Regions from separate parts of the Acidovorax sp. SRI_002 genome, predicted to be linked through region 1. Evidence: riboswitches for the same ligand, from Rfam matches in the RefSeq annotation. Region 1 holds a riboswitch; the other holds the start of a gene.
The links. A riboswitch is a leader RNA that binds a small molecule or an ion and turns the genes downstream of it on or off. The one in region 1 is predicted to bind glycine.

Region 1 (4,206 bases):
GACAAGCTCTCGGCCGCCGACAAGCAGGCCTTCATCGACGCCGCCAAGGAAGGCACCAAGGCCAACCGTGCACGCGTGGATGAAGACGACGCCAAGGGCGTGGCCGACCTGCGCGCCAAAGGCATGACGGTGGTGGACAATCCGGACAAGTCCAAGTTTGTGGCGGCGCTGGCGCCTGTGAACGCCGAGTTTGAAAAACAGTTTGGCAAGGCCACCCTGGACAAGATCCGCGACGTCAAGTAGTTGCATGCGCATCAGCTACTATATTTTTAGTAGCACACAACGCCCGTAGAATAAGCGCTACGGGCGTTTTTTATCTTCAATCTGATTCTCTCCACCGAATCATCCGAACCCATGGCGTTGTCCGCCCCATGAAAAAAGCTTTTCTGATGTTTGAACGCGGGGCCACGTTTGCAGCGTTGCTCGGCGCGTGCGCCATGCTGGTCATTGCCGCATCGCTGGGCATGTTCCAGATCGTGACCCGCTTTGTGCTGGAGCAGCCCGCCGAGTGGACTGAAGTGCTGATCCGTTTTAGCCTGATCTGGATGGTGTTCCTGGCCATCCCCAGCGCATTCCGCCAGGGCGCTATGGTGAGCGTGGATGTGCTGTACCGCTGGAGCCCCCCGCGCGTGCGCCGGGTGCTGGACTATGTCGTGGCAGTGGCGGCGCTGGCACTGATTGGCGTGATCGTGTGGTGGGGCTGGGACTATGCCCAACGCGGCGGCGTGCAGTCGATGGCGGGGCTCGAATCCGTCTCCATGTTCTGGGCCTACGTGGCCATGCCGGTGGGCGGCGTGTTCAGCGCCATTGGCATCGTCGGCAACCTGCTAGACCCTCAACGCCTTGAGCTGGAGACCGCGCAATGACGCCCGTCATGATCACCACCATGGTGCTGTGTTTTGCACTCACTGTGTCCGTTGCCGTTTCCATCGGCCTGGCCTCCATCCTGGGCATCCAGGTAGCCAATGCCAACATGCTGATCTCTGTGAAGGAGATGTTTGGCTCCATCAACAAATTTCCGCTGGCCGCCATTCCGTTCTTCATCCTCGCGGGCAACCTGATGGAAACGGGCGGCATATCCCGCCGCCTGGTGGAGTTTGCCAAGAGCATCGTGGGCGGCGTGCAGGGTGGCCTGCCCATGACCTGCGTGCTGACCTGCATGATCTTTGCGGCCGTGTCGGGCTCGTCGGTGGCCACCACATTTGCCATTGGCGCCATCCTGATCCCCGCGCTCATCAAGCATGGCTACCCCACGAGCTACGCCGCATCCCTGCAGGCCACCAGCGCCGAGCTGGGCGTGATCATCCCGCCCTCCATCCCCATGATCCTGTATGGCGTGAGCGCCGAAGTGTCGATTGGCGAGCTGTTCATCGCCGGCTTTGGCCCGGGGCTGCTGATCAGTGGCGCACTGATGCTTTTTGTCTGGGCGTACTGCAAGTACAAGGGCTGGGGCAAGAACGACGGCGACGGCCGCATGCCTCTTGGCAAGGCCACGCTGCAGGCGGGCTGGGCGCTGCTGATGCCGGTGATCATCCTTGGCGGCATCTACGGTGGCGTATTCACCCCCACTGAAGCATCGGCCGTGGCGGTGTTCTACGCATTGATTGTGGGGGTGGTGATATACCGCGAGATCCGGCTCAAGGACCTGTTTGCCATCCTGCGCAAATCGGCCATCTCGTCCGCAGTGATCATGTTCATCATTGCCAATGCGGGCCTGTTCGCCTTCCTCATCACCCGTGCTGGCGTGCCGGATGCCATTGGCCGCTGGCTGGAGGCGGTGCTGCAATCCCCCACCCTCTTCCTGCTCGGGGTGAACGCGGCGTTGTTCGTGATCGGCATGTTCATCGAGACCAGTGCCGCCATCATCGTTCTGGCGCCCATCCTGGCTCCCGTGGCCATCCACTTTGGTGTGGACCCGGTGCACTTTGGCCTGATCATGGTAGTGAACCTGGCCATGGGCATGATCACGCCGCCGTTTGGCGTGAATCTGTTTGCAGCCTGCACCGTGGCGCGAATATCGCTAGACCGCATCGTCGGGCACCTGATTCCGTTTGTGCTTGTCATCATGGCCTGCCTGATGGTGGTGACCTATGTGCCGCAGTTGTCGCTGGGTTTGCGCGATCTGGTCTACGCAAAGTAGTTAGAATCCCCCGGTCAGGAGAGAGTGCCAAGCCCCACAGGCCACCGCACCGCCGAAGGCGCAGGCAGCAGCCGAACGCTCAGGCAAAAGGACTGACAACCGCCCGCAGTGATGTGGGCGTTCCCTTGCTGGAGAGAGATGGCCCACCGCACCGCGTGTTGAGGCCATCCACCGAAGGAGCAAACCGCACGGCCAGCCAGGGCGCTGCGGTGAATCTCTCAGGTAAAGCGGACAGCAGGGCAAATCCCGTAGCCACCTTGTGGCTGCGGCCCTCATTTGCCCCGGAGTTCCGCCATGTCAGCCACCGCCCCCCTGCTCACCACGCCCCTGAACGCCCTGCACATCGAGCTGGGCGCCCGCATGGTGCCGTTCGCCGGCTACTCCATGCCCGTGCAATACCCCGCTGGCCTGATGGCCGAACACCAGCACACGCGCAGCGCGGCGGGCTTATTTGACGTCTCGCACATGGGCCAGCTCAAGCTGGTAGGCCCTGACGCCGCAGCGGCGTTTGAAACCCTGATGCCGGTGGACGTGATCGACCTGCCCGTGGGCAAACAGCGCTACGGGCTGCTGCTCACTGACGAAGGCACGGTCATCGATGACCTGATGTTCTTCAACCAAGGCGTGGTGGATGGCGAGCCCACGCTGTTCGTGATCGTGAACGGTGCTTGCAAGGTGGGCGACATTGCGCACATCACGGCCCGCATCGGCCAGCGCTGCAAGGTGGCGCCCATGCCCGACCACGCCCTGCTCGCTCTGCAAGGCCCGCAGGCCGTCACCGCCCTCGCCCGCCTCGCGCCCGGCGTTGAAAAGCTGGTGTTCATGACGGGCGGCGATTTTTCCATTGCAGGCTGTGACTGTTTTGTGACCCGCAGCGGCTACACCGGTGAAGACGGTTTTGAAATCTCGGTGCCCGCTGCGCAGGCCGACACCCTGGCCCGCGCCCTGCTTGCTCAGCCCGAGGTCAAACCCATCGGCCTGGGCGCCCGCAACTCGCTGCGGCTCGAAGCGGGCCTGTGCCTGTATGGCAACGACATCGACACCACCACCACGCCGCCTGAAGCCGCACTGAACTGGGCCATCCAGAAGGTGCGTCGCACGGGCGGCGCCCGCGCAGGGGGTTTCCCCGGAGCAGACAAGGTGCTCGCGCAGATCGACAACCCCGCCAGCCTGCAGCGCAAGCGCGTTGGCCTCGTCGCGATGGAGCGTGTGCCCGTGCGCGAACACACCGAATTGCAGAGCGAAGACGGCCAGAAGATTGGCGAAGTGACCAGCGGCCTGCTGGGCCCCACGGTGAACGAACCCGTGGCTATGGGCTATGTCACACCCGCCTTCGCCGCCATCGGCACGCGGGTGAACGCCATCGTGCGCGGCAAGGCCGTGCCCATGGAAGTGCGTGCCATGCCCTTTACCCCCGCGCGCTACTACCGCGGCTGACCGTCTGAAACTGCGCCAGCCCGGCTACAGTCTTGGCTGGCATCGGCACTTTTGTTTGTTTCCCCCTTTTTTTCTGGAGCCCCCATGACCGTCAAGTTTTCCAAGGATCACGAGTGGATCGACATCTCCGACCACGAAGCCGCCACCGTGGGCATCACGGTACACGCCCAGGACGCGCTGGGCGATGTGGTGTTTGTGGACCTGCCCGAAGTCGGCAAGACCTTCACCCAAGGTGAAGTCGCCGGCGTGGTGGAGTCCGTCAAAGCCGCCGCCGACGTGTACATGCCCGTCAGCGGCGAAATCGTCGAGGTGAACGAAGCCCTGCGCGCCGACCCCTCGCTGGCCAACACCGACCCGCTGGGCGCTGGCTGGTTCTTCAAGGTCCACGTGACCGACATGATGCAATTCGACGCGCTCATGGACGAACCTGCGTACGCAGAGTTCGCCAAGAACGCCTGATCTCCGGATCTTTTGTTCCCCGAGGCCCGGCGCCCTGCCGGGCCAATGTGCCTCCTTGTTGTCCCACGCCGCCGCCGATGACCACCCTCGCCCCCCTGCCCACGCTCGCAGCGCTTGAAAACGCCACCGAATTCCTGCCACGCCACATCGGCATCGATGCGGCCGATGAA
Region 2 (4,206 bases), on a different contig from region 1:
CGGTGTGGGAGATGGGCGTGAAGTCCTGGATCAACGGGCCGCTGCCGGACAAAGGCGCACTCAAGCCCGGACAGGTGCAGGTGCATGGCGTGGCCTTTGGCGGCACGCGCGGCATCAAGGGCGTGGAGGTGTCGGCCGATGGCGGCAAGACCTGGTTGGCGGCCAAGCTCATCGGCCCCGACCTGGGCCCGTTTGCCTGGCGGCAATTTGCGCTGCCCGTGCGCCTGGAGGCGGGCACCCATGTGCTGGCGAGCCGCGCCACCGACACGGCGGGCAATGTGCAGGCCGAGCAGCGCGAGGAAAACCTGGGCGGCTACAACAACGCCAGCTGGCGCGACCACGCCGTCACTGTGACTGTGGCATGACATCGCTCCCCCCAGAGGCGCTTTGCGCCTTCCCCCCGAGAGGGGGACGCCACCCGTGGCCTGGCAGAGCCAGTTCCACGGTGGCACTGGCGTGGGTGCGCGCCGCTATCGGACGGCATCGGATGCCGCAAGGCGGTTTGCTGGTAGGGCTAGCGTTACTGTGGGCGGGTGCCAGCTGGGCCGCCGAGCCGGCCGAGCTGGCGCGCGGCAAGGAGCTGTTCACCAAGATCCAGCCCGCCTGCGCGGTGTGCCACACGCTGCAGGCCGCCGGTGCCGAGGGCCAGGTGGGCCCGGTGCTGGATGAGCTGAAACCCGACGCCGGCCGCGTGTTGCGTGCGCTCAAGGCAGGCATCGGCGTGATGCCCTCGTATGCCGAGCGCATGAGCGAAAAGGACATGTTGGCCGTGGCACAGTTTGTGGCGCACGCCACGGGCGCGGCCAAGTAGGCGCGGGCTTTCGTGGCGGTTGCAGCGCTGCCTCGCTGCAACCGCGCGCTGCTTCAGGCCGCCGTGCGCGACGGCACCAGCGCCGCCCCGGCTGCGCGCCCCTGCAACCCCTGGAACGCAAAGTCCACCTCGGGTACACGGCCGCTCACGATGTCGGCCAGCGCCTTGCCCGAGCCGCAGGCATGCGTCCAGCCCAGCGTGCCGTGGCCAGTGTTGAGGAACAGGTTGCCCACTTTGGTCTTGCCGATCAGCGGCACGTTGCTCGGTGTAGCCGGGCGCAGTCCGCTCCAGAACTGGGCCTGGCTCGCGTCGCCCGCGCCAGGGAAGAGCTGCTCCACGCGCCGCACGATGGCCTCGCAGCGCACCTGGTTCAGGTGGCGGTCGTAGCCGTTCAGCTCGGCCGTGCCTGCAATGCGCAGGCGATCACCGCCGCGTTCGCTGGTGTAGCGCGAGAACACGAGCTTGAACTCGTCGTCTGTCAGGCTCACCTGGTGCGCCTTGCTGGCGTCTTTCACCGGCATCGTCACCGAGTAGCCCTTGGCTGGGTAGATCGGCAGGTGGATGCCCAACGGCTGTGCCAGCAGCGGGCTGAACGAGCCCATGGCCAGCACAAACGCATCGCCGCGCACGCGCTCGAAGCGGCCTTCGGCATTGGTCACTTCCACGTGGTCGATGCGGCCGCCTGCCTCGCGCAGTGCGGTGATGTGGTGGCCCATGCGGAACTGCACGCCCGCCGCTTCACACAGCTTGGCCAGCTCGCGTGTGAACTGGTTGGCATCGCCCGATTCGTCCTCGGCCGTGTAGGTGGCGCCCGCCAGTTGTGGGCGGATGTGGGCCAGCGCTGGTTCAAGGCGCACGGCCTCGTCGGCGCTGATGACCTGGCGCTCGCAGCCCAGCTGGCGCATCTGCTCGGCCGGGGCCAGCGCGCCGTCGAATTCCTTTTGGTTGGTATAGAAGTGGAGGATGCCCTGCGTGCGCTGGTCGTACTGGAGGCCGGTTGCCGCGCGCAGCTGCTGCAGCGTGTCGCGGCTGTAGGTGCCCAGGCGCACGATTTGCTCGATGTTGTGGCGCGTGCGCGCTGGCGTGCAGTTACGCAAAAAGGACAGGCCCCACAGCCACTGGCGCATGTCGGCGCGGATGCGGAACAGCAGGGGCGCATCCTCCTTGCCCAGCCACTGCAGCACCTTGAGCGGCGCACTGGGGTTGGCCCAGGGTTCGGCGTGGCTCACCGAGATCTGGCCGCCGTTGGCAAAGCTGGTCTCGGCACCGGGCGCACCCTGGCGGTCGATGACCGTGACCTCATGGCCAAGTTGTTGCAGGAAATAAGCCGAAGTCACGCCGAGCAAGCCGGCGCCCAAAACGATCACGCGCATTTTTGAAGCCTTTTAAGGGTTCAGCGCTTGATGGATATGCGTTGGCAGCTATTGATTCAATAGCAAGCAGCCAGCGCGCGTCCGCCAAGCTGCCGCTCCCCCTGTCCTTGGTACCTGAGAGATTCACCGCGCTGCCCACATGGCACGCGGTTTGCTCCTTCGGTGCGCCTCCACGCTGCTGACAGGTGGTGGCGGCTCTCCAGACGGCTTTGATAAATGGTGCAGTACGGGACCTGAGCGTGTATGGGAGTTTGCGCCTTCGGTGCAGCGGTGGGCCTTGTGGCCTGCCGTGCTCTCCTGCGGGGGCCATTCTAGGAGGGTGCGGGCGGCGGTGGGGTGTTTGGGGCGGCTAATGGGTGGCAATCGTTGCTGATGCTGGCGGCGACATGGGGTCGCCATAATCCGGCGATTTGACCCACCCCCAGGACGCTTTCCCGATGCCCGATACCGCCTTTGACCCCTTCGCCAGCGCCGCCGTGATCACCATGGCGCGCCAGGGACGCACGCCCCGGCCGCTGGATCTGCCCGTTGCATTGCGCCCTCGCGATGCGGCCGAGGCCTACGCCGTGCAGGACGCCGTAGTGCGTGAGCGCGGCGAGGTCGCGGGATGGAAAGTGGGCGCCGCGTCGCCCCAGGCCCAACCCGCGCGTGCGGCGTTGACCCGCGACTCGGTGTGGGTGGAGCAACCTGGCCAGGAGGTCAACTTGTCGGCCACAGGCTTTGCCGTGATGGGGGTGGAGGCGGAGCTGGTGTACGAACTGGGCGCAGACCTGCCCGCACGCGCCACGCCCTACAGCGCGGCCGAGGTGCTGGCCGCCATGGTGTCGGTGCGTGCCGCCATTGAGGTGTGCGACACGCGCTTTGCCGCCTGGGCACAACAAGGGGAGTGGAGTCGCCTGGCCGACCAGGCCTGCCATGGGGCGCTGATCGTGGGTTCGGGTTTGACCGATGTGGCTTCGGTGCAGCCCTTGGTGCAAGGGGTCAGCCTGTCGGTGAACGGGTCGGTGGCCGTGCAGCACGCCACCTGGGGTAACCCGGCAGGTGACCCGCTGCGGTTGCTGGTGTGGCTGGCCAACGAAGGCGCGCGCAGCCTGGGAGGGCTGCGCGCAGGGCAGTGGGTGACCACCGGGTCCTGCACCGGCACCGTGATGGTGGCGCCGGGCACGGTGGTGGTTGCCGACTTTCCTGGTGTCGGTCGCGCCGAGGTGAAATTCGACTGAACCGTTTCGAGGATCGTGGAACGCGGCAGATCAGTTGCGGCGCGGGTTGTCCGGCTGGCTGTCGCGGCGGTTGGACACGCCGTCACCGTCGCGATCACGGTCATTGCGGTTGGAGATGCCATCGCCATCGCGGTCCCGGTCGTTGCGGTCGGCAATGCCGTCACCGTCACTGTCCCAGCGGCCCCGCTGCATTTCCCAGCGGCCATCGCGTTCCACCCATTGGGGCTGCCGGTACTGGTAGCCGCTGCGCGCTTGTACCCAGTGGCCCTTCACCCAGCGGTGGCGGTTGCCGCGCCATTCCCAATGGCCTTGTTCCCACACCTGGCCACGGCGTGGGCGCGGCACGGCTTCGTACCGTGGTGGTGGGGGCGCGGGAATCACCTCGTAGGTCTGCGTGGGCTGGTACCCACGCTGTGGTTGGTCGGACTGAATGACGACGGTGCCTTGAATGGCCGCGTGTGTCGGTACGAGGGGCAGCAGTGCCATCAGGGCGATGGCGGCTGCGGTCAGTGTTTGGCGGGTCATGGTGGTCTCCGGGGTGATTCCTGGCGGAATCGGTCTTTGCATGGTGGCGGCCTGGTGCGCGGCGCCACGTAGGTGCTCAGCGGGGGCGGGCGTAGGCCAAAGGGGGGAGTGGGCGCGGGGGCTCGCGAGCCTCCGCGCTCCTTCAGCTGTTCAATCGTTCAATTGCGGTAGGGGTTGTCCGGGCGGCGGTCGTGCCGATTGGGAACGCCGTCTCCGTCACGGTCGCGGTCGTAGCGGTTGGACACGCCATCGCGGTCTCGGTCGTGGTGATCGCGGT

Region 2: another riboswitch for glycine. It lies ahead of AC2YJX_RS21710 (D-amino acid dehydrogenase); the one in region 1 lies ahead of gcvT (glycine cleavage system aminomethyltransferase GcvT).

Annotation. Positions count from the first base shown of each region.
Region 1 is NZ_JBYCZW010000007.1:317,192-321,397, reverse strand. Features, by position in the region: gene AC2YJX_RS20745 (TRAP transporter substrate-binding protein) at 1-243, shown strand, start outside; gene AC2YJX_RS20740 (TRAP transporter small permease) at 372-866, shown strand; gene AC2YJX_RS20735 (TRAP transporter large permease) at 863-2,140, shown strand; glycine riboswitch at 2,154-2,237, shown strand; glycine riboswitch at 2,259-2,385, shown strand; gene gcvT (glycine cleavage system aminomethyltransferase GcvT) at 2,435-3,577, shown strand; gene gcvH (glycine cleavage system protein GcvH) at 3,662-4,036, shown strand; gene gcvP (aminomethyl-transferring glycine dehydrogenase) at 4,114-4,206, shown strand, end outside.
Region 2 is NZ_JBYCZW010000008.1:160,771-164,976, reverse strand. Features, by position in the region: gene sorT (SorT family sulfite dehydrogenase catalytic subunit) at 1-365, shown strand, start outside; gene sorU (SorU family sulfite dehydrogenase c-type cytochrome subunit) at 488-811, shown strand; gene AC2YJX_RS21710 (D-amino acid dehydrogenase) at 865-2,184, opposite strand; glycine riboswitch at 2,276-2,397, opposite strand; gene AC2YJX_RS21705 (2-keto-4-pentenoate hydratase) at 2,622-3,404, shown strand; gene AC2YJX_RS21700 (YXWGXW repeat-containing protein) at 3,435-3,929, opposite strand; gene AC2YJX_RS21695 (YXWGXW repeat-containing protein) at 4,088-4,206, opposite strand, start outside.